3 regions of the Shewanella sp. MR-4 genome follow, and region 2 is predicted to be linked to each of the others. Evidence: predicted binding sites of a transcription regulator. Region 2 holds the regulator's gene; each other region holds the start of a gene.
What was found. The regulator NrdR, encoded in region 2, represses ribonucleotide reductase genes. The targets are predictions, from matches to a motif close to AAACACNANATNTNGTGTTT.

Region 1 (10,250 bases), 1.0 Mb from region 2:
AAAGACCTGGCACGTCCGATGGACTGAACAGGCTGATGTTTTCGCCTTTGATCAGACGTTGATACATCAGCTTGTTGAGCTGCACGCCGTAGTCTAAGTGGCGAATACGGTTATCTTCAACACCGCGGTTGTTTTTCAGTACCAGCAGCGATTCTACTTCTAAGTGCCAAATGGGGTAGAAGAGGGTCGCTGCACCACCACGAACGCCGCCTTGCGAGCAAGACTTCACCGCCGTTTGGAAATACTTGTAGAAAGGTAAGCAACCAGTGTGGAAGGCTTCGCCGCCGCGGATTGGGCTACCTAATGCACGGATACGACCGGCGTTGATACCGATACCCGCGCGTTGGCTGACATACTTCACGATAGAAGAGGCGGTCGCGTTGATAGAATCTAAGCTGTCGCCACACTCAATCAGAACACATGAACTGAATTGACGCGTTGGCGTACGTACACCCGCCATGATTGGCGTGGGCAGAGAAATCTTAAAGGTCGATACCGCGTCGTAAAAATCTTTAACGTATTGTAGGCGCGTTTCTTTTGGATAACGGGCAAACAAGCAGGCCGCCACCAGAATATAGAGGAACTGGGCGCTCTCATAGATCTCGTGGGTGACACGGTTTTGTACCAGATACTTACCTTCGAGCTGTTTTACCGCCGCGTAGGAGAAGTTCATATCGCGCCAATGGTCGATATAGGTATCCATGATATCGAGTTCTTCGCGGGTGTAATCCTGCAGAATATGCATATCATACTTGCCAAGCTCGACCAGTTTAGTCACATGGTCGTATAACTTTGGCGGCTCGAACTGACCAAAGGCCTTCTTACGTAAATGGAATACGGCTAAGCGCGCAGCCAGAAACTGATAATCCGGTGATTCTGGGGAAATTAAATCCGCCGCAGATTTGATGATCGTTTCGTGGATAGCTTCGGTTGGGATCCCGTCGAAAAACTGTAAATGCGTGCGAAGTTCAACTTCAGAAACAGAAACGTTTTTTAATCCCTTGGCTGCCCAAGTAATTACGCGGTGTATTTTGTCGAGATCGATTGTCTCACGTGCACCACAGCGTTTTGTGACTGTCATATTGCTATTCATTGAAGAGAGGCCTTGGTTCTGATATCTGTTCAGGTGAACTAAGTCACCGTACGTTTCCTTGTAAAACAATCAACCTGAAAACCCTTAATACTGCTGACTATGCAGGAGATAGTCGATTTAACGGGGAACTTCTAGTGTGTCTGATTGCTACCTATACACAAGATATGGTGTTTTAAATAATCTGAGATACAAGATAGTGAGGTTTGACGCTATTTGCAAGTCTCAATTCAGGGGGTATCTTGTGGATATCTTGAGGATAATGAAAAGCGTTAGTGATGACTAACCCTGAAGCTCAAATTGAGATTAGCGTGCGACATTGATGACGTTTTTTTGCGCAAATTTCACTGTGTGATCGATCGCTAAAATAAGCAGCGATCGCGATCGCAAGGATTGACCCTTAGCCTAAATTGCATTACCAGCGAAGGGCGCATTTTTTCGCCGTTAATGGGATTCGGTTGGGCCGTTAACCTTGGTCAATCCGTTACTGCTATTTGGCCAATGCTTGGCTTAAGGCCGAATGCAAACTCGATGGCGAGTTAAACTGCGCATAGGCAGGCCATGCATCGGGCGTATCGGCTTCACTCAAATATCCCCACAAGGCCACACCGCCGAGCATGCCCGCCGCTTGAGCCGCGAGTAAATCCCGCTCCGCATCCCCTAGATAGAGGATTTGCTGTGGATGGCACTGCAGCTGCTGCGCGCCCAATAGCATAGGTGCGGTATGGGGCTTAGGGAAACGAGTCGAATCGCCACTGATCATCACTGGCATACGCGAGCTGAGCTTCAGCTTATGCAATAGAGGGCGAGTAAAGCGGGCGGGTTTATTGGTGATCACTCCAAACGGCACGCGGCATAACTCGAGCCAATCGAGCAGGGGAGCGATACCATCAAACAACTGGCAATGGTCGCCATTGATCCTTTGATAGTGGGCGAGGAGTCCTTGCTGTACTTGAGTGCGCAGTGCGTCATCAGCGCCGGGAATCGCCGCATCGACTAAGGCAAAGCTGCCATGGGAGGCGGCGCTACGCATGTCAGCTAAAGGTTTTGCCGCGATACCGACATCAGACAAACTGAGGTTAAGGGCCTGAACCAGATCCGGCGCGGTATCGGCAAGGGTACCGTCAAGGTCGAATAAGACCCCTTTAACCTCAGCTAAGCTCATCTTAATCTACCTTTTGCGTCGCAATCATATAGTTAACATCGACCTTTGGGGTGTACTTAAAGATCCCCGTCAGTGGGTTATAGGTGATCCCAAGTGCATCTTTGCAGAGAAGATCGGTGTTATCGACTAAGGCCATGAGTTCCGATGGCTTGATGAACTTATTATGGTCATGGGTGCCAATTGGCAGCATCTTTAATAGGTACTCGGCGCCGATAATGGTCTCGACAAAAGACTTAATATTACGGTTGATGGTTGAGAAAAACACAAAACCGCCGGGTTTAACCATATCGCAGCAGGCTTGAATGACCGATTGCGGATCTGGCACATGCTCGAGCATCTCCATACAAGTCACCACATCGTAGTATTCGCGGTGATCTTCTCGATGGGCCTCGGCAGTGTTTTTGACATAGTTGATGCTCACGCCAGTTTCCAATGCATGTAAACGCGCGACTTCTAATGGTTCTTCACCCATATCGAGGCCGTCAACGACCGCGCCGATGCGCGCCATGCTTTCGGATAAAATGCCGCCGCCGCAGCCGACGTCTAGCACTTTCTTACCAAAAATCCCGCCTGCCGTTTGATCGATATAGTTAAGGCGCAGGGGATTTAATAGATGCAGCGGCTTAAACTCGCCGTTAAGATCCCACCAGGTTTCGGCCATACGTTCAAACTTTGCGATTTCCTGCGGGTCTACGTTGGTACTCTGTTGCATGCTATTACCTATAGCGGCTGTCATTGTGCGGCCATTATAACGACAATGGGGGATAAACACAGTATTGGCTGATTCTAAGTCTTTGTGGTTGAGTGAAATTTCAACAATTATCATTAATTCTTCGACACTTTGTGATGCAGAGCGGTTTTTCTGCTCAGAGATTAATCAAGTGTTGGCCTCAATTTAACCGTTAACGACGGATTTTATTGAGTTTAATAGGCCAAATTGACAGTGTTTTCATCTATTAAGCCACATCCTTCGCAATTCACGAAGGATAGGTCTGGCGACATTAAATAACTGTGTTAGAATGCCAAATCACGTTTTTGGGCCGCTCAATGATACGGATTATGCGTTGTCGGCTAATTTTCAGGGGAACGAGCAGTTTATGACTGATCTGGCATCATCTATTTCGCCAATTAATATCGAAGACGAACTAAAGAATTCGTACCTTGATTACGCCATGAGCGTCATCGTGGGACGTGCATTACCAGACGTGCGTGATGGCCTCAAGCCTGTGCATCGCCGCGTGCTGTTTGCCATGAGTGAATTGAAGAACGATTGGAACAAGCCGTACAAAAAGTCTGCCCGTGTGGTTGGTGACGTGATCGGTAAATATCACCCCCATGGTGATTCAGCGGTTTACGATACAATCGTACGTATGGCTCAGCCTTTCTCTCTGCGTTACACCTTAGTCGATGGTCAAGGAAACTTCGGTTCGGTTGACGGTGACTCCGCAGCGGCAATGCGTTATACCGAAATCCGTATGGATAAGTTAGCGCACCAGCTCCTCGCCGATCTTGAAAAAGAAACCGTTGACTATGTGCCAAACTACGACGGCACTGAACAAATTCCTGCGGTATTACCGACACGCGTACCTAACCTGTTGATCAACGGTTCATCGGGTATTGCGGTAGGTATGGCGACTAACATTCCGCCCCATAACTTAACCGAAGTCGTTAAGGGCTGTTTAGCGCTGATCGCCGATCCTGCGCTGTCTATTGAACAGCTGATGGAACATATTCCAGGCCCGGACTTCCCAACGGCTGCGATTATCAATGGCCGTAAGGGCATTATCGATGCCTATAAAACAGGCCGCGGCCGTGCTGTCATGCGCGCGCTGGCTGAAGTCGAAACTGAAGACAACGGCCGTGAACGTATTATCGTCACCGAAATCCCTTATCAGGTGAACAAGGCGAAACTCATCGAGAAAATCGCTGAGTTAGTCAAAGATAAGAAGATTGAAGGCATCAGCGGTCTGCGCGACGAGTCTGACAAAGACGGTATGCGCATCGTTATCGAAATCAAACGCGGTGAAGTGGGTGAAGTTGTCCTGAACAATCTCTATGCCCAGACACAGATGCAATGTTCTTTTGGTATCAACATGGTGGCATTGACCAATGGTCAGCCTAAGTTGTTCAACTTAAAAGAAATGCTCGAGTGCTTTATCCTGCACCGCCGTGAAGTGGTGACTCGTCGTACCGTATTCGAACTGCGTAAAGCGCGAGAACGCGCCCATATTCTTGAGGCATTAGCGGTTGCGCTGGCCAACATCGACCCGATTATTGCGCTGATCAAAGCTTCGCCAACGCCAGCAGACGCTAAAGTCAAACTGGTTGAGCAGGGCTGGGCACTTGGCCATGTACAGGGCATGCTTGAAAAAGCGGGTGACGATGCGGCGCGTCCTGAATGGTTAGAGCCAGAATTCGGTATCCGTGATGGCTTATATTACCTGACTGAGCAACAGGCTCAGGCGATTCTAGAGCTGCGTTTACACCGTTTAACTGGTCTTGAGCACGATAAGATCATCGCCGAATACGAAGAACTGCTCGAGTTCATCGCGGGTCTGCTGTTTATTCTGCGCAGCCCTGAGCGTTTGATGGAAGTGATCAAAGAAGAGCTAGAAGAAATTCTTGCTGAATACGGTGATGCTCGCCGCACTGTCATCAACGCCAATGAAATTGATATGAGTCTTGAAGACTTAATCAACGAAGAAGACGTGGTTGTGACCCTGTCACACTTAGGTTACGCCAAGTACCAACCGCTGAGCGATTATCAAGCCCAGCGCCGTGGTGGTAAGGGTAAAGCCGCAACTAAGGTGAAAGACGAAGATTTCGTTGAAAAACTGCTGGTTGCCAACACTCACGATACCATTTTGTGCTTCTCAGATTTCGGTAAGATGTACTGGCTTAAGGTCTATCAATTACCGCTGGCGAGCCGTACTTCCCGTGGTCGTCCGATTGTTAACTTACTGCCGCTGTCCGATGGTGAACGCATTACTGCGATTCTACCAGTGCGTGAATACGCAGAAGATAAGTACATTATCATGGCGACCTCTAACGGTACCGTGAAGAAAACTGCGCTGACAGCTTATAGCAACCCACGTGCTAACGGCATTATCGCCGTGAACCTGAAAGACGGTGACCAACTGATCGGTGTCGATATCACCAACGGTGATGATGAGATCATGTTGTTCTCGAACGAAGGTAAAGTGGTTCGCTTTAAAGAAGGCGAAGAAGTGTCCGTACTCGATGAAAACGGCAACCCAGTGCTGGATGAAGAAGGTAACCCACAAATCAACTTCAAGGGCGTGCGTCCAATGGGTCGCGGCGCGACCGGTGTTCGCGGTATCAAGCTTGAAGAAGGTCAAAAAGTGGTGTCTCTCATCGTACCTAAGGGCGATGGCGCTATCTTAACCGTGACCGAAAACGGCTATGGTAAACGTACTGAACTGTCTGAATACCCATCTAAGAGCCGCGCGACTAAAGGTGTGGTATCGATCAAGGTGAGTGAGCGTAACGGTGCGGTTGTTGGCGCGGTACAAGTTGGCGGTAATGACGAAATCATGCTGATCAGCGATAAAGGTACCTTAGTCCGTACGCCTGCGAACGGTGTGTCAATCATCGGCCGTAACACCCAAGGTGTGACCATTATCCGTACGGCTAGTGATGAGAAAGTGGTTGGTCTGCAACGTATCGATGAGATCCAAGGCGACGAAGATGAAGTCGAGCTGGATGAAAACGGTATGCCAATCGTCCCAGTTGTCGCTGAAGGTAACTCTGTTCATGAAGAGCCTTTAGAAGAGGAACTGGAAGAAGAATTAGACGAAGACGAAGACGAAGAGCTTGACGACGAGCAAGACGAAGACTAATTCGAGAGTATGAAAACGAGCGTCCAATTGGACGCTCGTTTTTTTCATGGCAACGTTTTATTTTATGAATTCTAATATCATGGTTTGTAAATAAGGAGAGTGGCAGTGAGCGCGATTTATAATTTCTGTGCAGGTCCTGCGATGTTACCCGCAGCGGTAATGAAAAAAGCACAACAGGAATTACTCGATTGGAATGGGCTAGGTGTCTCCGTGATGGAAGTCAGCCACAGAGGTAAGGAATTTATCGCGCTGACCAAGCAAGCTGAGGCGGATTTACGCGAGCTGATGCACATTCCACAGAACTATCATGTGCTGTTTATGCACGGCGGTGGTCGCGGTCAGTTCTCTGCCGTTGTGAATAATTTTTTAGGCAACCAAGGCCGAGCCCTGTATTTAGTCAGTGGTCAATGGTCTTCTGCAGCGTTAGCCGAAGCACAAAAGCTGGCGGGCGACACGCAAATTGATAGCCTTAACATTGTTGAAAAACATAATGGACTCAATGCAGTAGTGTTGCCTGATCTGCATAAGATTGATGCCGATTACCGTTATGTGCACTATTGCCCAAATGAGACAGTTGATGGTATCGAAATTTTTGATGAGTTAGACAGTCCATGGCCAATTGTCGCGGACTTATCATCTACCATCATGTCTCGCGAAATCGATGTCAGTCGTTACGGCTTAATCTATGCTGGCGCACAGAAGAACATTGGTCCTTCGGGCTTATCAATTGTGATCGTGCGTGATGATATGTTGAAACTGCCGAGTTTAACCCAATCATCCATCATGGATTACCGTTTAGCGGTGGAGCATGACTCTATGTTCAATACGCCGCCAACCTTTGCTTGGTACTTAGCGGCTGAAGTGTTTGCCTGGCTCAAATCCTTAGGTGGTGTGGCCAGTATCGCGAAAATCAATCAGCAAAAAGCGCAAATGCTGTATGCCTGTATCGATGCCAATCCTTTCTATAAAAATGGTGTCGTCGCGGCAAACCGCTCACAAATGAACGTGACTTTCCAACTGGCGGATGAATCCCTTGATGGCGCCTTCTTAAAAGAGGCCGAAGCGGCGGGCCTAGTGGCCTTAAAAGGGCACCGAATCGTTGGTGGCATGCGTGCCAGCCTTTACAATGCTATGCCACTTGAAGGCGTAGCTGCGCTGGTGAGCTTTATGAACGAATTTGCGGCAAAGCATAGCTAGGCCAAGCCATGAAGTTTACCTAACTTGCTTAACTCGCTAATTGATACGTGTCGTTTAAAGTCAGTTTTAACAGCGTAAAGTGAGAAAAAAACGAATGCCTAGGCATTCGTTTTTTATTGGTTGCATAAAGCTAAATGCTTATTTAAAGCAGACTCTTATGTGAAAGCGGCATTTATGTCAAAGCTGGCACTAAGTAAGAGCTGAAGTGTAAGGCGAGGGGACTTAGGCCGAATTAGGCGCTTTATCCCAACAGTCTTGTTACAGTACTTCGGCAATCGACTTAGCTAAGTAATCCACATTGTCTTCGCTAATGCCTGCAATGCTAATGCGGCTCGAACCCACCATATAAATGCTGAATTCTTTCTGCAGACGCGCCACTTGCTCAGGATTAACCCCTAGGAAAGAGAACATGCCTTTTTGACGTGCGATAAAGCTAAAGTCGCGGTCCACGCCATTGGTTTTGAGGTTTTCCACTAAAATGGCGCGGTTACCGTTGATACGGTCGCGCATTACTTTGAGCTCATCTAACCACTCTTGCTTTAATTCTGCCGAACCTAGAATGGTTTCGACAATCGCCGCGCCGTGGGCTGGCGGCATGGAGTAGAGGCAACGAACTACGTAAAGCAGTACTGATTGCGCGATGCTTGCCGTGTTTGCATCTTTTGCAACCACAGAGCATGAACCGATACGCTCACGGTACAGACCAAAGTTTTTCGAGCAAGAGCTACACAGGATCATATTATCGACCGCGGCGGCCATTTTACGCACGCCGTAGGCATCGATATCGACCCCATCACCAAAACCTTGGTAAGCCATGTCGATAAGCGGGGTAAAACCTTGCTCCTTGGTGAGGGCAACCACTTTATCCCATTGTTCTGCCGTTAAATCCATCCCGCTCGGGTTATGGCAACAGGCGTGGAATAGCACAACATCGTTCGGGCCAATCTGCGCAAGCGCGCTGAGCATCTCATCAAACTTTAACGATTTAGTGTCGTAATCATAGTAAGGGTAGGTTTTAACAGTCAGACCCGCCGCTTCAAACAAGCCTATATGGTTAGCCCATGTGGGATCGCTCACCCATAGCACAGCATTAGGATTGCAGCGTTTAATAAAATCACCGGCAACGCGCAGGGCGCCTGTACCACCAGGCGTGGATACAGTACGAATTCGGTTGGCGATAATCGCGCTGTGATCACTGCCAAAGGCTAATTCTGTTATCAGGGTATTAAACTGAGGCGAACCGGTTGGGCCGATATACACTTTGGTGGTTTCAGTGTCTAAACGGAATTTTTCGGCTTTTTTCACGCAATTAAGGATGGGAGTGTTTCCAGCGGGATCCTTATAAACGCCCACACCTAAGTCGACTTTTTGAGGATGTGAGTCTTCACGGTACTGGGTTAATAGGCCGAGGATAGGATCCGCAGGCATTGCGACGAGTGAGTTAAACATGGCTCCATCTACCTTTTTGGTTATATTGCGACAACATGAATTGCAAAGAATATGCGTGATTTATCGTTTGAAACCTAGAATAGCGTGGATAGATGAAAAATTTAAAGCAAAAACTGTGAACTATGGCCAATTAATCTGGCAAAAAAGCCTGCCAAAAAACGCTTTAGATCACAATTTAACCGCAGATATTTTGTGTTTTTGTTATTTTTAGACTGACTTGAGTAATTTTCCGGTTTAAAAAGCCGTTTTTTAGTAAAAAACGGTTGAATCCTGCGTCACTATCGGTAATTTTATAACGACGAAGCACCAACAAGGTCCCCAATCTCCTTTAATTTGTAATCTTAACTTGACGCCATGTAGCGTGAGGTTGCCATTTACCTATTTTCAGTCTGCGTGCCATCGATGGTTACGCCCTAAGAGAAAGAAGATTTATTCATGAAGCAATTACGTCTTGAACCTGTTGTGCAAGTCCGCGGTGAGATCAATATCCCTGGCTCAAAAAGCATTTCTAACCGCGCGTTATTATTGGCGACCTTAGCTAAAGGCACCACCACGCTAACCAATTTGCTCGACTCCGATGATATTCGTCATATGTTGGCGTCTTTAAAGCAGTTGGGGGTTGAATACCGCTTATCGCAAAATAATACTGTCTGCGAGCTTATTGGTTTAGGTGGCGCTATCTCGGCGGACACCGCGCAAACGTTGTTTCTAGGCAATGCGGGCACGGCTATGCGTCCATTGTGCGCTGCGCTGACCTTAGGTCGTGGCGAATTTACCCTAACGGGCGAACCGCGCATGGAAGAGCGTCCCATTGGTGACTTGGTCGATGCCCTAAAACAATTGGGCGCTAATATTGTGTACCTTAAGAATGAAGGGTTTCCGCCTCTGGCCATCAATGCAACCGGGCTTAACGGTGGCGATGTGGAAATTGCTGGCGATCTGTCTAGCCAATTCTTAACCGCGCTGTTAATGGTTGCCCCCCTCGCTAAGGACAGTGTGAATATTCATGTCAAAGGTGAACTGGTTTCAAAACCTTATATCGACATTACCTTAGCCTTGATGGCCCAGTTTGGCGTTCAGGTGATTAACCATGACTATGCCCGCTTTGAGATCCCAGCTGGGCAGCAGTATGTGTCTCCGGGTAAAGTGTTAGTAGAAGGGGATGCATCTTCTGCATCTTACTTTTTAGCAGCGGGAGCCATTAAAGGCGGCGAAGTGAAAGTCACTGGTGTTGGCCGTTTAAGCATTCAGGGCGATGTGAAATTTGCCGATGTGCTGGAAAAAATGGGCGCTGATATTGAGTGGGGCGATGATTACATTATTGCCCGTGGCGCGCCGTTAACCGCGGTTGATTTAGACATGAATCATATTCCCGATGCGGCAATGACCATTGCCACCGCGGCCTTGTTTGCTAAGGGCACGACCACCATTCGTAACATCTATAACTGGCGCATTAAAGAGACCGACCGATTAGCTGCGATGGCCACAG
Region 2 (10,250 bases):
GTGCCAACGGCCTCAATAATCCCAGTAAACATGGTTAACTCACTTATTCGCTAAAGATGGATTGGATGTAAGCCTCAAGGTGAAACGCGTATCCGCGCCCACTTTACGCTCATCGACCAGTTTGAGGGTCGGAATATCGGCCATCATTTGATAATCGGGTAATTCGAGTAGATTACGTCCCTGTGCGCCAAGGATTTTCATCGCTTGATACAACACTAATTCATCGGCTAATCCGTCACCGATAAAGGCGCCGGCTAAGGTCGCGCCCGCTTCGATAAGCACCTGATTACAGCTTTTGCCTAAATAGCTTAAGAGTGCAGGCAGCGAGATTCGACCATCAATCGCCGGTAATTGAAGACAAGTCACATGGGCGGGCAACTGCGCCATAAAGGCTGGCGAGTAAGGCTCAGTTGAGACTAATAACATCGGCGATTCAATCGCAAGCAAGGCTGCCGTAATCGGCATCCGGCAACGACTGTCTAATATCACCCGCAGCGGTTGTAAAATCTGCGCTTCACTCAATTGTGAGCTAAGACTGCCAAGCTCTGAGTAACGCACATTAAGCGAAGGGTCATCGGCCAGCACAGTGTCAATCCCCGTCACTAGCGCGCAGGCGCGTAAACGTAAGCGCTGCACATCGCGGCGAGCTTCGGGGCCTGTGATCCATTTGGACACACCGTTTGATAACGCGGTTTTACCATCTAGGCTCGCGGCAAGCTTTACCGTCACCCAAGGTAGGCCTGATTCCATGCGCTTCATAAAACCAAGATTTAAAGCGTAAGCTTCGTCGCGGTGCAAACCGACATCCACTTGAATGCCCGCATCGCGCAGCATTTGAATACCGCGACCACCGACCTGCGGATTGGGATCTTCAACCGCCACCACGACTCGTTTTACACCAATATTAATCAGTGCCAAGGCACACGGCGGTGTGCGGCCATAATGGCTGCAAGGTTCTAAGGTGACATAGGCGGTCGCGCCACGGGCAAGCTCGCCAGCCATCCGCAGTGCATGCACCTCAGCATGTGGCTCGCCAGCTTTTTGATGATAACCCTCACCGACAATCTGATTATCTTTTACGATAACGCAGCCCACACTGGGATTGGGGCGAGTGGTATAAAATCCTTTGCGAGCCAGTTGTATGGCTCGGCTCATCATCTGGTTATCGAGTTCTGACCAATTCATATAAACCCTATGAAATCTTGAGGAAGCGTGCCCGAATGCGGCGCATAACGAGGCGCTAACCTAAGCACTAACTTAAGATAACCCACATTACTTTTGCAGTTTCGCAATCGCCTCACCAAATTCGGAGACGTCTTCAAAGGCGCGATAAACCGAGGCAAAACGAATATAGGCAACTTTATCTAGGCTCATTAACTGTTCCATCATCAAGTTACCTATCATCTCGGATGGCACTTCGCGCTCGCCAGTAGCCCTAAGTGTTGACTTGATTTTACTTAAGGCCTGCTCGATTTCATCCATAGACACAGGGCGCTTTTCGACCGCGCGTAACATACCTGCTTGCAGCTTTTCTTCATCGAAGGGTTGGCGCGTGCCATCGCGTTTAATCACCCGTGGCATCACTAATTCAGCCCCTTCGAAGGTAGTAAATCTTTCGTGGCATTCGGTGCATTCTCGGCGACGACGCACTTGATGGCCTTCCGCCACTAATCGGGAATCGATCACTTTAGTATCTGTCGCGCTGCAAAATGGACAATGCATTGAGCCTCCTGCCGTGAATGGAATAAAGCCTGTGGCTTTCGCTGTTTCTCGCTTAAACCGAGCGGGTTTAAGTCTAAGATTTTAGCAATAAAAATGGCCGCTTAATGCGGCCATGGGATTTTATCCTATTTATCGGCTGAGGTTAACCACCTAAGAGTAACACCCTAAGCAGTTGTGAACTCAGCCTTCATATTCAGATAAATTAACGAATTAACCGTAAACAGGGAAACGGGCGCACAGTGCCAATACTTGGCCTTTTACGCGCTCGATGACTGCTGGGTTGTGGGCATCGTCGAGGATGTCACAGATCCAACCGGTTAACTCTTTCGCTTCAGCTTCTTTAAAGCCGCGGCGAGTGATCGCAGGCGTACCAATACGCACACCAGAGGTCACGAATGGAGAACGTGGATCGTTAGGCACAGAGTTTTTGTTTACTGTGATGTTCGCGCTACCTAAAGCGGCATCGGCTTCTTTACCCGTCAGGTCGCGACCGATTAAGTCCACCAGCATTAAGTGGTTGTCAGTACCGCCAGAAACGATCTTGTAACCGCGCTCTAAGAACACTTCAACCATAGCTTTAGCGTTCTTAACCACTTGTTGTTGGTAAGCTTTGAACTCTGGCTCTAAAGCTTCTTTGAAGGCTACCGCTTTACCTGCGATAACGTGCATCAAAGGACCGCCTTGACCGCCTGGGAATACCGCAGAGTTCAGCTTTTTGTATAAATCTTCATCATCGGCTGCAGACAGAATGATACCGCCACGAGGACCGGCTAAGGTCTTGTGAGTGGTTGAGGTCACAACGTGCGCGTGTGGCACAGGGTTTGGATACACACCAGCGGCGATAAGACCCGCAACGTGCGCCATGTCGACAAACAGGTAAGCACCGATTTTGTCTGCGATTTCGCGCATTCTTGCCCAGTCAACGATGCCTGAGTAAGCAGAGAAACCACCGATCATCATCTTAGGCTTATGTTCAACTGCCAGACGTTCCATTTCGTCGTAGTCGATTTTGCCTGATTCATCGATGCCGTAAGGAATGATGTTGTACAGTCTACCGGAGAAGTTTACAGGTGAACCGTGGGTCAAGTGACCACCGTGAGCGAGGTTCATACCTAAAACGGTATCGCCTGGTTTTAACAATGCCATGTAAACGGCGCTGTTTGCTTGAGAACCTGAGTGAGGTTGCACGTTTGCGTAAGTCGCACCAAACAGTTGTTTTGCACGCTCAATTGCTAAGGTTTCAACTACGTCCACATACTCACAACCACCGTAGTAACGCTTGCCAGGATAACCTTCGGCGTACTTGTTGGTTAATTGTGAACCTTGCGCTTGCATCACGCGTGGACTGGTGTAGTTTTCAGAAGCAATCAGCTCAATATGCTCTTCTTGACGCAGAGTTTCGTTCTGAATTGCGTTGAACAGTTCCGGATCATAATCTGCGATATTCATATCTTTTTTCAGCATTGCTTACTCCAGCTGCCAATTCTTGTAGGTAGGGTTGCGCGGTATTCTACTCGTAACGAGCCGACAATCCCAGTCTCTGAAACATGAAAATCCTACAGTTTTACCTTGAACTCGCCTCAATGCCGAGTTGAGTTCGGCGCGCAATCGAGTAGAATTAGCCGCATCATTAGTCACTTAAGATGCAGAAAAATGGCTCAGTTTGTTTACAGCATGCTGCGGGTGGGCAAGGTTGTTCCTCCTAAGAAGCAGATCCTTAAAGACATTTCCTTAAGCTTTTTCCCCGGCGCTAAGATCGGTGTGTTAGGTCTTAACGGTTCAGGTAAATCCACCCTACTGCGCATCATGGCCGGTATCGATACCGAAATTGAGGGTGAAGCGCGCCCAATGCCAGGGCTGAAGATTGGTTACCTGCCACAGGAACCGAAACTCGACCCGACGCAAACCGTGCGTGAAGCGATTGAAGAAGCGGTTTCTGAAGCCAAAAATGCCCTCAAACGCTTAGACGAAGTCTATGCAGCCTACGCCGATCCCGATGCGGACTTCGACGCACTTGCCAAAGAGCAAGGCGAACTCGAAGCCATCATCCAAGCGCAGGACGCCCACAATCTGGACAACATCCTTGAGCGTGCGGCGAATGCCCTGCGTCTGCCAGATTGGGATGAAAAGATTGAAGTCTTATCGGGTGGTGAGCGCCGCCGTGTGGCAATTTGCCGTCTGCTGCTGGAAAAGCCAGAGATGCTGCTGCTCGACGAACCCACCAACCACTTGGATGCCGAATCAGTCGCTTGGCTCGAGCACTTCCTGCAGGAATACTCGGGCACCGTTGTGGCGATTACCCACGACCGTTACTTCCTCGACAATGCTGCTGGCTGGATTTTAGAACTTGACCGTGGTGAGGGTATCCCATGGGAAGGCAACTACTCTTCATGGCTTGAGCAAAAAGATGCCCGCTTGAAGCAGGAATCTGCCGCAGAAAGCGCGCGTCAAAAGACCATTGCGAAAGAATTAGAATGGGTTCGCCAAGGTGCAAAAGGCCGTCAGTCTAAGGGCAAAGCCCGTATGGCGCGCTTCGAAGAGCTGAACACCACTGATTACCAAAAACGTAACGAAACCAACGAGCTGTTTATTCCGCCCGGACCGCGTTTAGGTGACAAAGTCATCGAAGTGAAGAACTTAACCAAGTCCTACGGTGACCGCGTTCTGATCGATAACCTGTCATTCTCCATTCCTAAGGGCGCAATCGTCGGTATTATCGGTGCCAACGGTGCGGGTAAATCGACCCTGTTCCGCATGTTGTCTGGCAGCGAGCAGCCTGATAGCGGTACCATTGAGCTGGGTGAAACCGTGCAACTGGCATCGGTTGAACAGTTCCGTGACTCGATGAATGACAAGAACACCATTTGGCAAGAAATTTCCGGTGGTCAAGACATCATGCGTATCAACAACATGGAAATCCCAAGCCGCGCCTATGTGGGCCGTTTCAACTTCCGTGGTGCGGATCAGCAAAAGGTGATTGGCACGCTGTCGGGCGGTGAGCGCAACCGTGTTCACTTAGCTAAACTGCTGCAGGCTGGCGGTAACGTACTTCTCCTCGACGAACCTACCAACGACTTAGACGTTGAAACCCTGCGCGCACTGGAAGAAGCGATTCTCGAATTCCCAGGTTGCGCTATGGTGATCTCGCACGACCGTTGGTTCTTAGACCGTATCGCGACCCATATTCTGGATTATCGCGACGAAGGCCAAGTGAACTTCTACGAAGGTAACTACACCGAATACTCGGCGTGGTTGAAGAACACCTATGGTGCCGATGTGGTTGAGCCACACCGCTTAAAATACAAGCGTATGACCAAGTAAGCGCCATGCGTTTATAGGTACATAAAAAGCCCCGCAATTGCGGGGCTTTTCTTTTATGCACAAAAGGTTATGCCGACTAATCCTGCTCCTGAATCGCTTTCACATCACCATCGCGGTCAATCACATCGACCGGAAAGTAACGTACGCGCACGGTCGCCGGTTTTACTTGCCCCGTCTGTGTCAACTCACTCTCCAGTAGCCGTACAAAGCTGGCATCTGGTTTTTTAATGCCGCCAACGGTGACCCGCACTATCCATTGACTGGCTTGTTCTTCAATCCCCACTTTAATCAACCGCATATTGGGGAACTTGAGTAGCTGCTCACTCACAATCCGAGTCACTTTGCTCTCATACAACTGTCTTGCAACCACATTATGCAGATTCACACTGAGGGCAATAACTAAAATAACCAACAAGATCAATGTAATAAAGTTACGTTTCAACAACTCCCACAGTGAGCTTTTTTGCCAAAAATAAAATCCGTGGAAACCGTTCAACCACAGCACCACGGAGGACACAAATTGGATGGCGACTATGTTGGTAAACGTCAGTAAGAAGGCGCCTCGGGCGAGTTCAAAATTGCCATGGCCGAGCAATATCGCCGAGGCACACAGGGGCGGCACTAATGCGGTAGCAATCGCCACCCCCACAAAGGAAGTACTTAACCGCGGCGAAATGGTCGCATAGGCGCCAGCCGCACCACCCGCAAACGCGACCATCAAATCGAGAAAGTTAGGCGCCGTTCTTGCCATGATCTCCGGCGTGATAGGAATATCGGAATGCAGAAAGCCAATTAAAAAGGCGGTGAAATAAACCAGAATACTCCCCACAATCAAACTTTTAATGGCATGGCGGACTAAGAGTTTTTCCCCTTCGACCAGCCCTAATGCCAAGCCTAAAATGGGGGAAAACAGCATAGCGACAATCATGGCGCCAATGACCACCGCGGCGCTGTTGGCCAAGAGTCCGTAGCTGGCGATGATGGCCGCTAGGGTGTTCATCGCCAAAAAGGGCACATCGAGCTGGGCATTGACGCGAATATTCGCGCGGGTAATTTCTTTGTGATCTTTAATATCTTCGCTCATATCGTCTGCTCAGCAAGGGAGGATGGGACCTAAGTTGCACATTTAAAACAAAAATATCCCAACCAATATAGCTGAACAGAAAATAGCCGCAATGGGGTTTAAGCGTCTGGCGCAAAATATAAATCAAAGGAAGGAGCTGGGGTTGATTAACGATTCCAAAGTGACGTAAACCGAGGGACAGAGTCGAACGAACAACGCAACCCTGTCACCGTTATCTCATAGAGATGCAAGCGCAAGTCGCGCATTCAAGATCACGCCCTCAAATTGCCCCATTAAAATGCTGCACTAGCATATCCATCATCACCCTTAATGCGGGCTGCATATGTTTGCGGGATTGATACACCCCGTACACGCCGAGGGATTGAGGTTTATATTCCCGCAGCAATGGCACTAATGCCCCCGAATCGAGGTGCGGTTTAGCCGCCCACAGGGGCTGCATGGCAATTCCCTCCCCCGCCAAGGTGGCGTTTAACACCACCATAGAGTCATTGGCACTTAGGTTGCCCTTCACCGGAATATTGAATATCTGCCCGACTTCCTGCGTTGACGTTGCCTTCGCGGCGATAGGCGTTTGAGTGAATCGCCACATCACATCGCCAAAGTAAGAATAGGTTAGGCAGTTATGCCGAGTTAAATTCTCGGGATGCGTGATGGCCGAATGGCAGGCAAGATAACTCGGCGCCGCGCACACCACAGACTCACACTCGCCTAAACGTCTGGCGATAAGCGTAGGGTCGAGTTCGTTGGTGATACGAATGGCAAGATCGATTCGTTCAGCTACTAAATCAACGGTTTGACTCGTCACATGAAAGTTCACACTCGCCTGCGGGTATTGAGCTAAATAAGGACGCACGACGCTGGGGAGGAGTAAATGCGCCATAAATTGCGAGCAGCTGATCCGCAGTAGCCCTCGGGGCTGGGCACTCTGAGCATGACTGACGGCAGGGACTTCCTGCGCCAGCTCAAGTAAGCGCTGACAATAATCGAGCACTTGTTCACCCGCATCGGTCAGGCTCAAACGTCTTGTAGAGCGGTGCAACAAACGGGCGCCCGACCATTCTTCCATCTCTGCCAAGTAACGGGTCACCATGGAGCGCGACATATCTAACGCCTCGGCGGCGCCAATCATGCTCCCTCGTTCGACAATAGTCACAAACACCTTTGCCGCTTCGAGTCTATCCATGGTTTATTCGCCCCTTGTTGATTAGCTTGCACTAGATTCTCGGCTTTCAACGCCGATTCATCCGAATTATGCAACAAACAAGCGCAATTTTCCGTGTTTATCTAACGTTTTTTGCAACCTAAACTAAGCTCACTTTTGCAGCAGTGCAAACCACCGAATGCCTATTTGAATGAATAAGTGAGAACTGAAATGACACTATTGAATAACCTGAGCTTGGCCAGCTTCAAACCCCAATTCGCCGCTGCAATGCTTGTGGCAGGAATGGCTACGGCGCAGGCCGCACCTTTGCAAGTGAGCCATTTTAATCCGGGTGAAAACAGCATCTTTGCCGTGTCCTCCAGCTTTATCAGTGGCGAGCATGAAATGATGTTGGTCGATGCTCAGTTCCAAAAAAATGATGCCCAGACCTTAGTGGATACCATTAAGGCCAGCGGTAAAAAACTCACCTTGGTTTATATCAGCCACAGCGATCCAGACTTTTACTTTGGGTTGGATGTGATTAAGCAAAACTTCCCCGAGGTAGAAATCGTCGCCACCCAAACCACTGTCGATGATATTAAAGCCTCGATGGAGGGCAAGCTTGCCTACTGGGGACCGATTTTAAAGGACAATGCGCCGAGCCAATTAGTGCTGCCAAAGGTGGTGACAACCAATAGCTTTAGTATCGACGGTGAACAAGTGCTGATTGAAGGTCTAGAGGATACTCACCCTAAGCATACCTTCCTGTGGGTACCTTCGGCTAAGACCATCACTGGCGGAGTTGAAGTATTTGATAATACCCATGTTTGGATAGCTGATACCCAAAGTATCGAGTCTCACCAGGCTTGGTTAGCCCATTTGGATAAAATGAGTGCCCTCTCCCCCGAAACAGTGATCCCTGGCCATTATCTTGGCAAGGCAAGATTTGATCAGCGCGCGATTAGCTTTACCCGCGACTATATTCATGCCTTTGAAAATGCAGCTAAAACAGCAAAAAATTCTGCGGACTTAATCGCCAAGATGCTTGCACTCTACCCACAAATCCCCAGCGATGTGGGCCTTGAGATCAGCGCTAAAGTCATTATGGGCGAAATGCGCTGGCCCATGTAAACGCATCGGGGCACGGTATTCCCTGCCCCATTCATTCTGATGTAAGCCTTGGTTAGCACTCAAGCCAAAGTTCAGTTCAGCCCGTTTTATAGGAAGTCCCCATGAATACCATTGAAAATCCCCCGGCCGTTTTACATGCCATTATCGACCCTCTGTGCGGTTGGTGTTATGCCGCGGCACCACTGTTTGATGCCGCAGCCGCAGCCGGATTTAGCATCAAACTCTACGCGGGCGGCATGCTCACAGGGCCAAGACGCAAACAGATTGATAATCAATGGCGCGACTATGTGATGCCCCATGATCAACGTATTGCCGCGCTAACCGGACAAGTCTTTGGTGAAAACTACTACGAAGGCCTATTGCGTGACACGAGTATCCTATTAGATTCGGCGCTGCCCATCAGGGCGTTACTCGCAATGACCGCCTTAGGTGGCAATGACTTAGCCTACTTGCATGCGATGCAGCTCGGCCATTATCGCGATGGCAAGTGCGCAAGCGATGAAAATAATCTGCATCTTTTAGCGGAAAAATTGGGCATAGATGGCGCCGCCTTTGCCCGGGAATATGCCGAAAATGAAGAAGCCCTCTATCAACATATCGTCGCTTCGCGGGCATTAATGAATCGGCTCGGCGCCCAAGGGTTTCCCTCCGTGGCGCTAGAGACCAGTGAAGGTCATTTAAAGCTTATCAATCACAGCCGCTTTTACGGTCAACCTTCTGAGTGGCTTGAATATCTGAAAGAGCAGCTATCCTAATCGGCAGCTTTCTTATCAAGTTGGTGTTTAAAAGCATACGCCTTAGGAAGTTTACTACCTAAGGCGTAATATTTTAGTCCTAAGCACAAAGCAATTTTCTAAGTCTTTTTAAAAGCTTAGAAAACCGGTCAACCTTGATTTTCAGGAGCAAGCTCGGCCTGCTTGGCCTCTTCGAGGGTGAAGCTCTCAGTGTTTTTCACGCATTCCAGCACCTTCTTAGCGTAGAGCGCAATGGGTTTGTCCCGCGGTAAACGGGGCAATTTTGTTCCGGGTAAAGACAGTTGATACTGCTCGGCTTTAGATTCAAACCAGGAGAAACGCATCAATTTAGCTCCTTGATTCGTTTCTAAATAGCATTTGTAATCCTGTCGTCTCTCTTTTTCTGCCGCCATTGCAGGCCATTGAAGCCCCCATAACAGCAATAAAAAAATGGCACCATATTTCATCATTAAGCTATCACTCATATTGATTTATTAAGGCTTTGCATTATTGATCTACGTAGTAGTAAATCTTATTTGCCTTAGGCCCACTGCCAATACACTTAGGATTACCGCTCTCACAAGTCGCCTCCTCAGGCACTGCCTTACCAATCCCAATCAAAAACATATCTAGAGTGGGAGCCTTAGCATTGGGGTCATCAGGCTGCGCTGCCGGGGGGATGACCAATTGCGGCGTATCCAAAACCAGTTCACCGGCATATAAGAAATCGGTTCTGTAGCCATTCGTGCCTTTGTGTAAATTCTTTTTATAGAGGTAGCCCTTCCCCGAACTTAAACATTGGTTCACCGAAGCATCACTACCAGGCACAAAACTGGTGAAATACACCTCGCCCTGAACTATGGTCGCTGACGATAGACTCTTTTCACCTTTACGGGAGAAGTCATAGTACCAACCCCGTTTTTGGCCAAAGGCGATTTCGCTAGCTTGGTTGCTTGGCGCCGCCGTAGTCACATCGTATAAGTCACTTAAGGTTAAGGCGCTCGGCACAGGCTTTTGATTAGGCTTACCTTGGAATGACTGAGTTACTATGTTCCTATCTTGCAAGGCAAAAAACATATCCGAACGGGACACATCGCTAGGTTTTGCCCTGTGACCG
Region 3 (10,250 bases), 1.6 Mb from region 2:
TTCACCCGCTTTTCCACATCCAAGTGGAAGCTATTGGTGTAATAGCCCTTATCGGTGACCCCTGCAACCACGCCGAATTGACGCGCATCGAGCTTGCAGAAACGGCTGCAGAGGCTCTCACTCGGGGTGCTATAAAGGCTAAACCCATAACCGGTTTCGGCCTTCCATGCATCGGTAGCCGCTTTAAGGTGCGCGACAATCGCCACTGCTTTTTCACGAAGCTTGGTATCATCAAATACATGGGTTTGTGTGCCATAGAGCGCATTGATGGTTTCATGCAAACCGATATAGCCTAATGAAATCGATGCCCGACCATTTTTAAAGATTTGGGCGATATCATCATCGGCGCGCAGGCGCACACCACAGGCGCCTTCCATATACAGAATCGGTGCAACTCTGGCTTTAACGCCGTTTAATCGTTCGATGCGGGTGTCTAATGCGCGGCGGGCAAGCAGTAAACGCTCATCTAAAATGCGATAAAATTCAGCCTCATCGCCATTGGCCTCGAGGGCAACTCGGGGCAAGTTTAAGCTCACCACCCCAAGGTTATTGCGCCCTTCATGAACTAGCTCGCCATTTTCTTTATAGGAGCCTAAAAAGCTGCGACAGCCCATAGGGGTTTTAAATGAACCCGTGACCTTTTCCACTTGCTCGTAGTTCAAAATATCCGGATACATGCGCATGCTGGCGCATTTAAGAGCCATTTGTTTGACATCGTAGTTGCAATCACCAGCCTTGTGGTTAATGCCATCACGAATCGCAAACACCAGTTTAGGGAACACGGCAGTCTTACGATTTTTACCTAGGCCCGTCATACGAACTTTCAACATGGATTGCTGAATTAAACGCGACTCCCACGAAGTCCCCAGACCAAAACCAAAAGTCACAAAGGGCGTTTGTCCATTGGCGGTATGTAAGGTATTCACTTCATATTCAAGGGATTGGAAAGCGTCATGACATTCTTTTTCGGTGAGCGCCGTCGCATAGGCCTTGGCGTCTTTAATTTGCCAGTTAAGTGCCACTTGATAGTGTTTGTCATAGCTCTTCGCCACAAAAGGCGCGAGCACTTCATCAATACGATTAATCGTGGTGCCGCCATAAATATGACTGGCCACTTGGGCAATGATCTGCGCCGTTACCGCCGTAGCGGTGGAGATGGACTTTGGGGTCTCAATTTCGGCGTTGCCCATCTTAAAACCGTGGGTCAACATGCCCGCCAAATCAATCAACATGCAGTTAAACATCGGGAAAAACGGCGAATAATCGAGATCGTGGTAATGGATTTCACCAAGTTCATGGGCGGCCACCACATCCTTAGGCAGAATATGGCTCTTGGCGTAATGTTTAGCGACGATACCCGCGAGTAGATCGCGCTGGGTTGGGATCACTTTAGAGTCTTTATTGGCGTTTTCATTTAACAGCGCCGCATTGCTCTGCTCCACTAAACCACGGATTTCAAGATTGAGTTTACTGGTCGCATCGCGGCAAATATCTCTGTCATGGCGATACTCGATATATACCCGCGCCAGAGACTTGTAAGGCCCTTCCATCAGTAGGTTTTCAACCGCATCCTGTAAATGGTGGATCTCGACTTCTGCCAGATTGGCCACTCGCTCCCTCACACAAGCGGCAACCGTCGCGGCATAGTCAGCATCCTCTATCCCAACCGAGTTTGCAGCCGCTATCACTGCATCTCTTATCCTTGTTTCATCAAAAGGTGTGCGGCAACCATCCCGCTTGATCACGACTGGCATTGTTCAGTTCCTCTCCATTCCGATTAAAATTAACACTACATATAGTGTTTACATAATCAATAAACACTATATCTAGGCAATTAAGCGGCATCGCCGCCTAAAATTCCATGATCCAGATCATGATTTATGGGATGGATAAAAAGAACAAAGAAGAACTGTAGCTAAACCCAATGATCTCGGTTTTAAGCCTTGACCTTGGCCATAAAGCAAGATAGCGGACGCTAAAAATGGGAACCTATAACGGCAAAGGACCTTGGCTTAAAAGCCAAAGTCCTTTGTTTTAAAAAAATATATTGCAGCTTGTCTAAAGTTAACCCCTTGTTAACCTTAGCGCTTTGCTAAAGCAAGATAACTACTCAATTGCCCCGATGCCGACTGCTGCATTCCCATGGATGAGGCCACTTGCATGGTCGACTTAAGTCCCTGCCATAACTGCTTTTGGCTATCGCTCAGTGTGGGGTTGCTATTCAGATAATCGGTTAACTGGCCAAACACCTTGGTGGCTTTTTGTGCCAGCACAGGAGATTGCGCATCGTCCATATTCGACAGCACGTTTTTAGCATCGACTAAGGTGTTGATCATCGGACTGTTTGGCGACTTTTCCGCCAAAGACTTTAGCTCGTCGTCGATAAAATCCTGCAAAGATTGCTTGCTAGGGTTTTGGCTCGGCAAACTGATACCGTTTTGCGACAGTCGATCGACCTGTGCATCGGACAAAATGCCGTCCTTTTGCAGCCGAGACACTAGGGCTGGGATATCTGACACACTAAACTGGCCATCGGCAAAAAAGTCCTTCGACATCGCTTGGATTTTTTGCGCCCTAAGCGCGCGGGGTGACAAGGCAATGTCATCGCTCGGTTTAGTATCAGTCTTAGGTGTATCCTTGACGGATGACTTAGCCTCCGTGCTGGACTCAGTCTTACTTGTGTCTGTCTTACTCGTGCCCGTCTTCTTGCTGTTCAGGCCATAGGCATCGGCAACACTGCTACGGTTCAGATTTAAGGCATTTAAAAGAGGATTCATCGTCAATAATTCGGCATCTAACACTGTGTGATTGAGCTAAAGCAAAAAATAAGCCAATCAAACAATCACTTGCCTAAATCAATATGTAACGATGAACCATCCCTGTCGATTAACCTTTCCAAATTGCCGCTTCAATCAAGTGCGCCGCCTTAGCGACAGCCGCTTCTCCTGCGGCAATTGCCTCGTCGGCGCGGTGAAACTCCATAGTGCCGATATTAGCGACTTCAGGCACGACCAGAATATCGGGAGGATCACCCATCAAACGCGCCCGCTTATGACGCTGCTCTAAAATCCCCATCGACTGTGACATTACCGCAATCATGCCAGGGTTAGATTTAGTGCCGAGGGAAAACTTGTCGGTTAAGCTGCTGACATATTCCCGCCCTCTCGCAAACAAATCCATAAAGCCAGTTTCTTGGCGAGCGGGCATTTCATTTTCTTCCTTTGGCGCCTTATGGCTGGTCATGTTGACGGGCAATACCTGCAGCCGCCCAGAATGAAACCCATGCAAATCAACGGCAATCACTATATCGACGCCCATAGCACGGCTCACAGACACGGGCACAGGATTAACAACGGCGCCATCGACGAGCCAACGCTCCCCTTGTCGTACGGGGGCTAATATTCCCGGCATTGAGCACGAGGCGCGCACGGCTTGGCGTAAATCACCATGGCGAAACCAGATTTCTTGCCCTGAATATAAGTCCGTCGCAATCGCCGCAAAGGGTCGGTCCAAATCCTCAATATTGATATCGCCGATACGCGATTGCAGTACATCGAAGACTTTCTCACCGCCGATCAATCCCCCTTTACGCCAGCGAATGTCCATCAGTCCGAGGACATCCCAACTCGAAAAGCTGCGTACCCACTCTTCAAGCTCGGCTAAATGATTATGAGCATAGGCTGCGCCCACTAAGGCTCCTACTGAGCAACCGGCCACCTTATCGGGTTTTATCCCCATATTGGCGAGCCCATTAAGTACGCCAATATGTGCCCAGCCCTTGGCGGCTCCGCTTCCTAAGGCAATACCTATTGTCGGTTTTGTCCCTTTGCTCATACTATGTTTCCCTTAACAACTCTATGATTTGAATAAGCTAAATTCCGCCCAGAACAGTGTCAATCATTAATGGTTTATTATTCCGCATGCCTAAGCAAAGGCCTGTATCCAACACTCTTCAATCGAGCATCATACACATCCATTGCGAGAAGGCGCGCACTAAGTTTGTTAGCAAGCAAATTGTTCGGAGTAAATGGATGCTCGAAATGAAGTCTGCCATATCAGCCGTAATTTAGCGGATCCAGTAAGATAATGACCAATCAAGATAGCTGAGCATAGTGATTTAAGGCTATAATCTGCCCTCACTCAGATTTAGGGGATATACCTTTGCAGTTTACTGATTTTTCTCTGGACCAGCGTCTGTTACAAAGCTTAAAGCATATGGGGATTGCAACCCCAACCGCCATCCAGGAACAAGCACTGCCTATCGCATTGGCAGGTAAAGATTTAATGGCATCATCAAAGACTGGGTCAGGTAAGACCTTAGCGTTTTTGTTGCCAGCATTGCAAAGGGTTATCTCCACCCGCGCTTTAAGTAAGCGCGATCCTAGAGTACTGATTTTATTACCTACCCGTGAATTAGCCCATCAGGTGTATAGTCAGTTACGTTTACTGGTGGCGAACACCCAATACAAAGCCATTAGCGTATTAGGCGGTGAAAACTTTAACGATCAAGCCAAAGCACTGGCAAAAGAGCCACATTTTATCGTGGCAACGCCGGGACGCATCGCCGATCATTTAGAGCAAAAAAACCTCTTCCTCAATGGATTAGAACTGCTTGTCCTCGATGAAGCAGACCGTATGCTGGATCTGGGTTTTGCGCCGCAATTAAAAGCCATTAACGCTGCTGCCGATCATAAGCGCCGTCAAACCTTAATGTTTTCGGCCACCTTAGATCACAGTGAAATCAATGAGATTGCGGCAGCATTACTTAAAAATCCGTCGCATGTTGCGATTGGCGCAGCCCACACTGAGCATCAGGATATTACCCAGCGTATTTATCTGTGCGATCACTTAGATCACAAAGAAGCCCTGCTCACACGTCTGCTTAGCGATGAAACTCACAAGCAAGTGATTATTTTTACCGCCACCCGCGCCGACACCGAGCGCTTAGCGAGCAAACTCTCGGCGCAGGGTTTTGCCACAGCCGCCTTAAGTGGTGAGCTTAAACAAGCGGCACGTAATCAGATCATGGATCAATTTGCCCGTGGCCAGCAGCAAATTCTGGTGACTACAGATGTGGCATCCAGAGGCTTAGACTTACTCAATGTCTCCTTAGTCATTAACTTCGATATGCCCAAATTTGCCGAAGAATATGTCCATCGCATAGGTCGTACTGGACGCGCAGGCGCCAAAGGTGATGCAATCTCCCTCGTTGGTCCTAAGGATTGGGATAACTTTAAGAAAGTACAACTCTTCCTGAGAAAGACCTTTGAGATCAGCGTGATTAAGGGGCTCGAAGCTAAATTTAGTGGTTTAAAAGACAAGCCTAAAGCCGCCGCAGCTAAAGCGGTAACCAAGGCAGGAACAAAAACCAAAGCGAACGCCAAGTCAAAAACCGTTAAAGCAGCTCCCTCAAGGGATAAACGCTTTATCACTGGGGTTGATGTGGGTGATGCGCCAATGCGTAAAAAACCTGCGGCGCCATTGCTGCAGGATCATGACGACGAGCGTTAATGATTTACTCACGAGAGTCCATAGTGCAGACTCTCGATATTACGGGCGGGAATATGCTCCTGCCATATGTAAGAAATGTTGATATTTAAAGGTGTAACATGCGAATTTGTGGTGTTGAATTAAAAGGCGGCGAAGCCATTATCAGTCTGCTGAGCTACGAAGGTGAAACCTTCAACGTACCAAGCTGCCGTAAAGTGTCTTTTAGCGTCGCTCAATCAGCCTCAGCGGAAACGATCCGTGAATTTCACTTCGCTTTCCATAAGTTAATGGAAGATTATAAGGTCGATGAAATCGTCGTTATCGAGCGCGAGCAAAAAGGCAAACTGGCTGGCTCTGCCACCAGCTTTAAACTCGAAGCCGCAATTCAACTCGGCGATCTGCCGGTGACCTTGTTGTCGCCTGTTGCGATAAAGGAACAAAACAAGCGTAATCCACCTCAAGTTGATTTTGACAGCTTAGATCTCAAACGCGTCCAACAACCCGCCTTTGAGGCGGCCTACGCTCAGCAAAATCGCCGTATCTTCGGTAAAGCTTAAGCGTGTGAGCTTAGCGCAACTGTAGCGCTAAGCTCGTTTCCCCACAGCTAGAAACAATGCAAACCTTAAAATATTTAAGCGGTTATAGTCCGGATATCCAACGCCAAGTTCAGCAACTACTCGAAGGTGGAAAGCTTGCGGATGTTTTGCTGCGTCGTCATCCCACGGTCCATGAGATCCGCAGCGACAAAGCTCTCTATGACTATACCCAAGGGATAAAAAATCAGTTTTTACGCCAATCCTCTCCCCTGTCAAAAGTGATCTTCGATGACAAAATTAGCATGAGTCATCATGCACTTGGCTTACATTCTTACGTCTCTAGAGTGCAGGGGAATAAAATCAAGGCTAAGAACGAAATCCGTATCTCTTCACGTTTAAAGCGCGTCCCCGAACCCTTGCTCAGAATGGTGGTGGTACACGAACTCGCCCATTTAAAAGAGAAGGATCATAATAAAGCTTTCTATAAGTTGTGTACTTATATGGAGCCCGATTACCATCAATTCGAATTCGATCTGCGTTTATTGCTAACCTGTATCGACGCTAACCAATCGCCCTACTCAAACTAAATAAACTTTTTCAAGTAAGCTCGCATTTTTCTCGTCGATTTCTCACACTCAGTTGACTGATAATAATTTTCATTTAGAATGAATCTGTCTTATTCGTTAGCACACAAAAGCAGTGTAAAAGTCGTATGAAAAAGCAAAAAATTGGTAAAAAACTGGAAAAGTGGTGTAAAAAACAGGCCAAGAAACTGCAAAAACAGCAGGCAAAATCTAATAGCCTTGTTGAATTGCAAAACCTTTATTCGGCAAATACCCCAATAATGCATGCGACTCGCGCTCAACATAAAAAACAGCAGCGTAAACACTTAAGCCAATTATTGTCCGAATATGTGGCGAAACAGCAAATCCAAACTCTCGATAAGACCGCCCGCAAGAAACAACTTAAATTAGCTAAAGCCCATTTTAGTGCCGCGAATGATGCTAAATTTTTATCATCCGCCGTTATTAAGCATATCCGTCCATTAGCCACTGAACGCAGTTTTGCACTTCGTCCTTATAAAAAATCCCCCTGCGGAGGCTGCCCAGCTTTAAAAGGTCGTCTGTGTAAGTGTGCTTTAAAGGTAATACAGAAACGTCAGGCCAGTTAATTCATTGGAATTGACGGTTTATTCTGCGTAACTTAATCAAACAGATACAAGCTAATGTAGCACCAAGCGACTTCTTATATCGGCAGTCGGCGCATCTATAAAGCGATATTAGCATTTACCTGTTTATGCTTAGATGCGCATTAATTCGACCCACTTAACTCTATCCATCGCTTATATTAAAGCAGTAAAGCTTCTCCCTAATCCGGTTAAACATCCTTACTACTTAACCAGTAGTTTAATGAATACAGCGTTTTCCAGCCGTTATCACTACACGCAGCGCAAATAAAAACGCCGATGAGATCAGATCCATCGGCGTTTTTATATTCGGTTCGCGCGGGTTAATGAATAGATTAACCTAAATTCATTAACGCTTGGCGGCTCTTCACGATATTGGTGAAGGTACGTAATTCTTGATTCGCTAATTGGCTTGCCATCGGGATATCGGCTCTCATTGGGTCCACAGGTCTACCATTAACGTGGAATTCATAATGCAAATGTGGACCGGTAGAACGTCCAGTATTGCCTGATAAAGCAATCACTTGGCCACGAGTCACTCTCTGACCTTTACGCACTAATGCCTTAGAAAGATGTAAATAACGTGTACGGTACTTACCACCGTGTTCAATCACAATATATTTACCCGCGAATTGGTGATCGGTGACTAAGCTTACGACACCATCGCCAGGAGCAATAACTTTAGTACCAATAGGCACTGAAAAGTCGGTACCGTTATGGGGAGAAATACGGCCAGTAATAGGATGTTTACGCGTCGGGTTAAAACGAGAACTCATGCGTGGTTGTTTGGCTAATGGAATACGTTGGAAGGCACGCACTAAGCTTTGGCCTTTAGCATCGTAATAACTGCCATCGGTATGTTGGAATGCACTAATTTCGGAGCGACCCGTTTTAATGCTCACGCCTAATATTTGACTGCTTCCCGTTGCTTCGCCCTCAACATATTGATCATTTACCAAAACAGAAAATTTATCACCTGCACGTAAATCCCGTGCAAAATTCACTTTCTCTTTGAGTAAATCTTCAATCCGCTGAATATCGGCCGCCGCTAAACCCATTTTTTGCGCTGAAACGTAGAATGAGCCTTTAATATCGCCAGTGAGAATACGGTTTTGCCACACACCTTCAACGTTAATTTCTTCAACGTTAAAGCTGCCATCTTCATAACGAGTAAATACTACTTGGCGTGCGGCGTTAAAATACAGCTCTAACTTCTGCAGTTGGCCTTCATTATCCAGCCAAAATTGAATACGGTTACCGGGTAATAAGGTATCTAGCGCTAGAATGTTTAAATCGGCTTCTAATACCTTATACATGGTTTGCTGATCGACACCCGCCTTAGAAAATAAAGCGCTTAAAGTATCACCAGAGGCGATGACACGTTCAAAATGCGGGGTATTATCGACAATCGGAGCGGTTTCTACAGGCTCTGATATCTGTGGCAATATAGTCTCAATATCGAGCGCGACGGGAATACGTTGAGCAGTAGGTACCACATGATTAGCATTCGGCATTAACATCGCCGCACCGATTAATAGACCTCCAACAAGGAGAATATTTTTCTGGGCTGAAGATAAGTTCTGCAAACGAATTTGCGGAAAATTAGCCAAATTGGGTTTACCTGTCTGCAACGCTTTCACCTTTTGTTATCGTTATTGCGTTATATTTTTGAATCAGTCCCACTCCCACAGGGGGAAGCCCGAATTTTCCCAACTTATCCCAAAAAACCGATTATGACAAACGCTATTTTGCACTTTTCTAGCACTATTTACTAAAAACATGCGTCAGTTAGCACTTTAAACCGATTGTGTGTTCTGTATATAGATGTTAAATAGCGCAAAATCTCGTTTGTCATATCAATAAAAACAATGTGTTAAGCTAATATTTCTCCGCTTAAGTTAGACTAAGGCAAAATCACCTTGATTTCACTCCCATGGGAGGTTTTCAAGATATCAATTCGAGTGCCTATCTGTTCTTTCATTTCGGATACATGGGAAATCACCCCAATCATCCTCCCCGCCGACTGCAAATCCATCAGCGTGCGAATGGCAAGTTCGAGGGAGTCCTGATCTAGGCTGCCAAAGCCTTCGTCGATAAATAAGGTATCGAGTTTTATCCCCCCTGCGTAGGCTTGAACCACATCCGATAAGCCCAAAGCCATCGACAAGGCTGCCATAAAACTCTCACCGCCACTTAAGGTCGCCACGGGACGCACTTTAGAGGTGTAGGCATCCTCGACTTCAAGCTCTAGCCCTGAGGCCTTATTGCCCTTCGCCCTGTCCTCTTTGCGCAATAATCGGTAGCGCCCTTTACTCATTAAATGCAGCCTCTGCGTTGCCGCAAGCAACACATCGTCGAGCAATACGCTAAGCACAAAGCGTTGCAGGGAAATTTTGTTGCCCGTATTACCATTGGCAACATCGGCCAAGGTGCCAATCACAGCGTATTCATCCTCGAGGGATTTGGCCTTTTGATCGACCACCGCCAGCTGAGTTTGGGTATTGTTAAGCAGGGTGAGCCGAGTATTCAGTTGACTCCATAGCTCTTCCGCATTTTTAAGCTGCGCGAGTCGCTCAGTGAGCAAGGCCTCTAAGGCGTCAAGATCGGGTGATGTCGACTCGCTCAACTTGGTTGTAAGCTGAGTCAGTTGCGACTGATTTAAGGCGCACTGTCTGTGGTAGGTTTCTTTACCCTCGGCCAGCGTCTGCATTTGCTCATCGGTTAACAAGGCTTCGCGCAATGCATCCCTATCAATAAAGCCCGCGTTATCGAGCGCCGTCTGAAGTGTCTGCTGTGCTTGCGCCTGCAGCTCTACCGTAGCATGACAACGCTCTATCGCCGCCGATAATGCCGTTTGCGCCGCCACACTCTGCTGCGTTGCCTGCTGCTGCGCGGTTCTCAATACATCAATCTGACGTTTTATCTGTTCAAGTTGTTGCTGGTTATTCGCAATCGCTTGATTCAATACATCCAGTGTTCGGTATTCTTCTGGGATCCTCAGCGCTTTTTCCGCAAGTTGACCCGATAGCCGCTCGACT

Region 1: nrdA (class 1a ribonucleoside-diphosphate reductase subunit alpha) is a predicted target of NrdR. The motif match lies at 1,247-1,266, and genes of this name have one in related genera.
Region 3: nrdD (anaerobic ribonucleoside-triphosphate reductase) is a predicted target of NrdR. The motif match lies at 1,785-1,804, and genes of this name have one in related genera.

The regions. Positions count from the first base shown of each region.
Region 1 covers NC_008321.1:2,283,408-2,293,657, forward strand. The annotation lists gene nrdA (class 1a ribonucleoside-diphosphate reductase subunit alpha) at 1-1,093, opposite strand, end outside; gene SHEWMR4_RS10085 (HAD family hydrolase) at 1,581-2,255, opposite strand; gene ubiG (bifunctional 2-polyprenyl-6-hydroxyphenol methylase/3-demethylubiquinol 3-O-methyltransferase UbiG) at 2,257-2,967, opposite strand; gene gyrA (DNA gyrase subunit A) at 3,353-6,115, shown strand; gene serC (3-phosphoserine/phosphohydroxythreonine transaminase) at 6,221-7,312, shown strand; gene SHEWMR4_RS10105 (amino acid aminotransferase) at 7,571-8,761, opposite strand; gene aroA (3-phosphoshikimate 1-carboxyvinyltransferase) at 9,197-10,250, shown strand, end outside.
Region 2 covers NC_008321.1:1,278,611-1,288,860, reverse strand. The annotation lists gene SHEWMR4_RS05730 (riboflavin synthase) at 1-32, opposite strand, end outside; gene ribD (bifunctional diaminohydroxyphosphoribosylaminopyrimidine deaminase/5-amino-6-(5-phosphoribosylamino)uracil reductase RibD) at 40-1,185, opposite strand; gene nrdR (transcriptional regulator NrdR) at 1,273-1,722, opposite strand; gene glyA (serine hydroxymethyltransferase) at 1,933-3,186, opposite strand; gene ettA (energy-dependent translational throttle protein EttA) at 3,376-5,043, shown strand; gene SHEWMR4_RS05705 (TIGR00341 family protein) at 5,120-6,127, opposite strand; gene SHEWMR4_RS05700 (LysR family transcriptional regulator) at 6,387-7,310, opposite strand; gene SHEWMR4_RS05695 (MBL fold metallo-hydrolase) at 7,500-8,399, shown strand; gene SHEWMR4_RS05690 (DsbA family protein) at 8,501-9,154, shown strand; gene SHEWMR4_RS05685 (TapY2 family type IVa secretion system protein) at 9,283-9,600, opposite strand; gene SHEWMR4_RS05680 (pilus assembly protein) at 9,641-10,250, opposite strand, start outside.
Region 3 covers NC_008321.1:2,902,822-2,913,071, forward strand. The annotation lists gene nrdD (anaerobic ribonucleoside-triphosphate reductase) at 1-1,754, opposite strand, end outside; gene SHEWMR4_RS12845 (hypothetical protein) at 2,082-2,777, opposite strand; gene rssA (patatin-like phospholipase RssA) at 2,887-3,834, opposite strand; gene SHEWMR4_RS12855 (DEAD/DEAH box helicase) at 4,162-5,511, shown strand; gene SHEWMR4_RS12860 (DUF3010 family protein) at 5,610-6,047, shown strand; gene SHEWMR4_RS12865 (M48 family metallopeptidase) at 6,104-6,613, shown strand; gene SHEWMR4_RS12870 (hypothetical protein) at 6,739-7,197, shown strand; gene SHEWMR4_RS12875 (peptidoglycan DD-metalloendopeptidase family protein) at 7,548-8,843, opposite strand; gene SHEWMR4_RS12880 (SbcC/MukB-like Walker B domain-containing protein) at 9,116-10,250, opposite strand, start outside.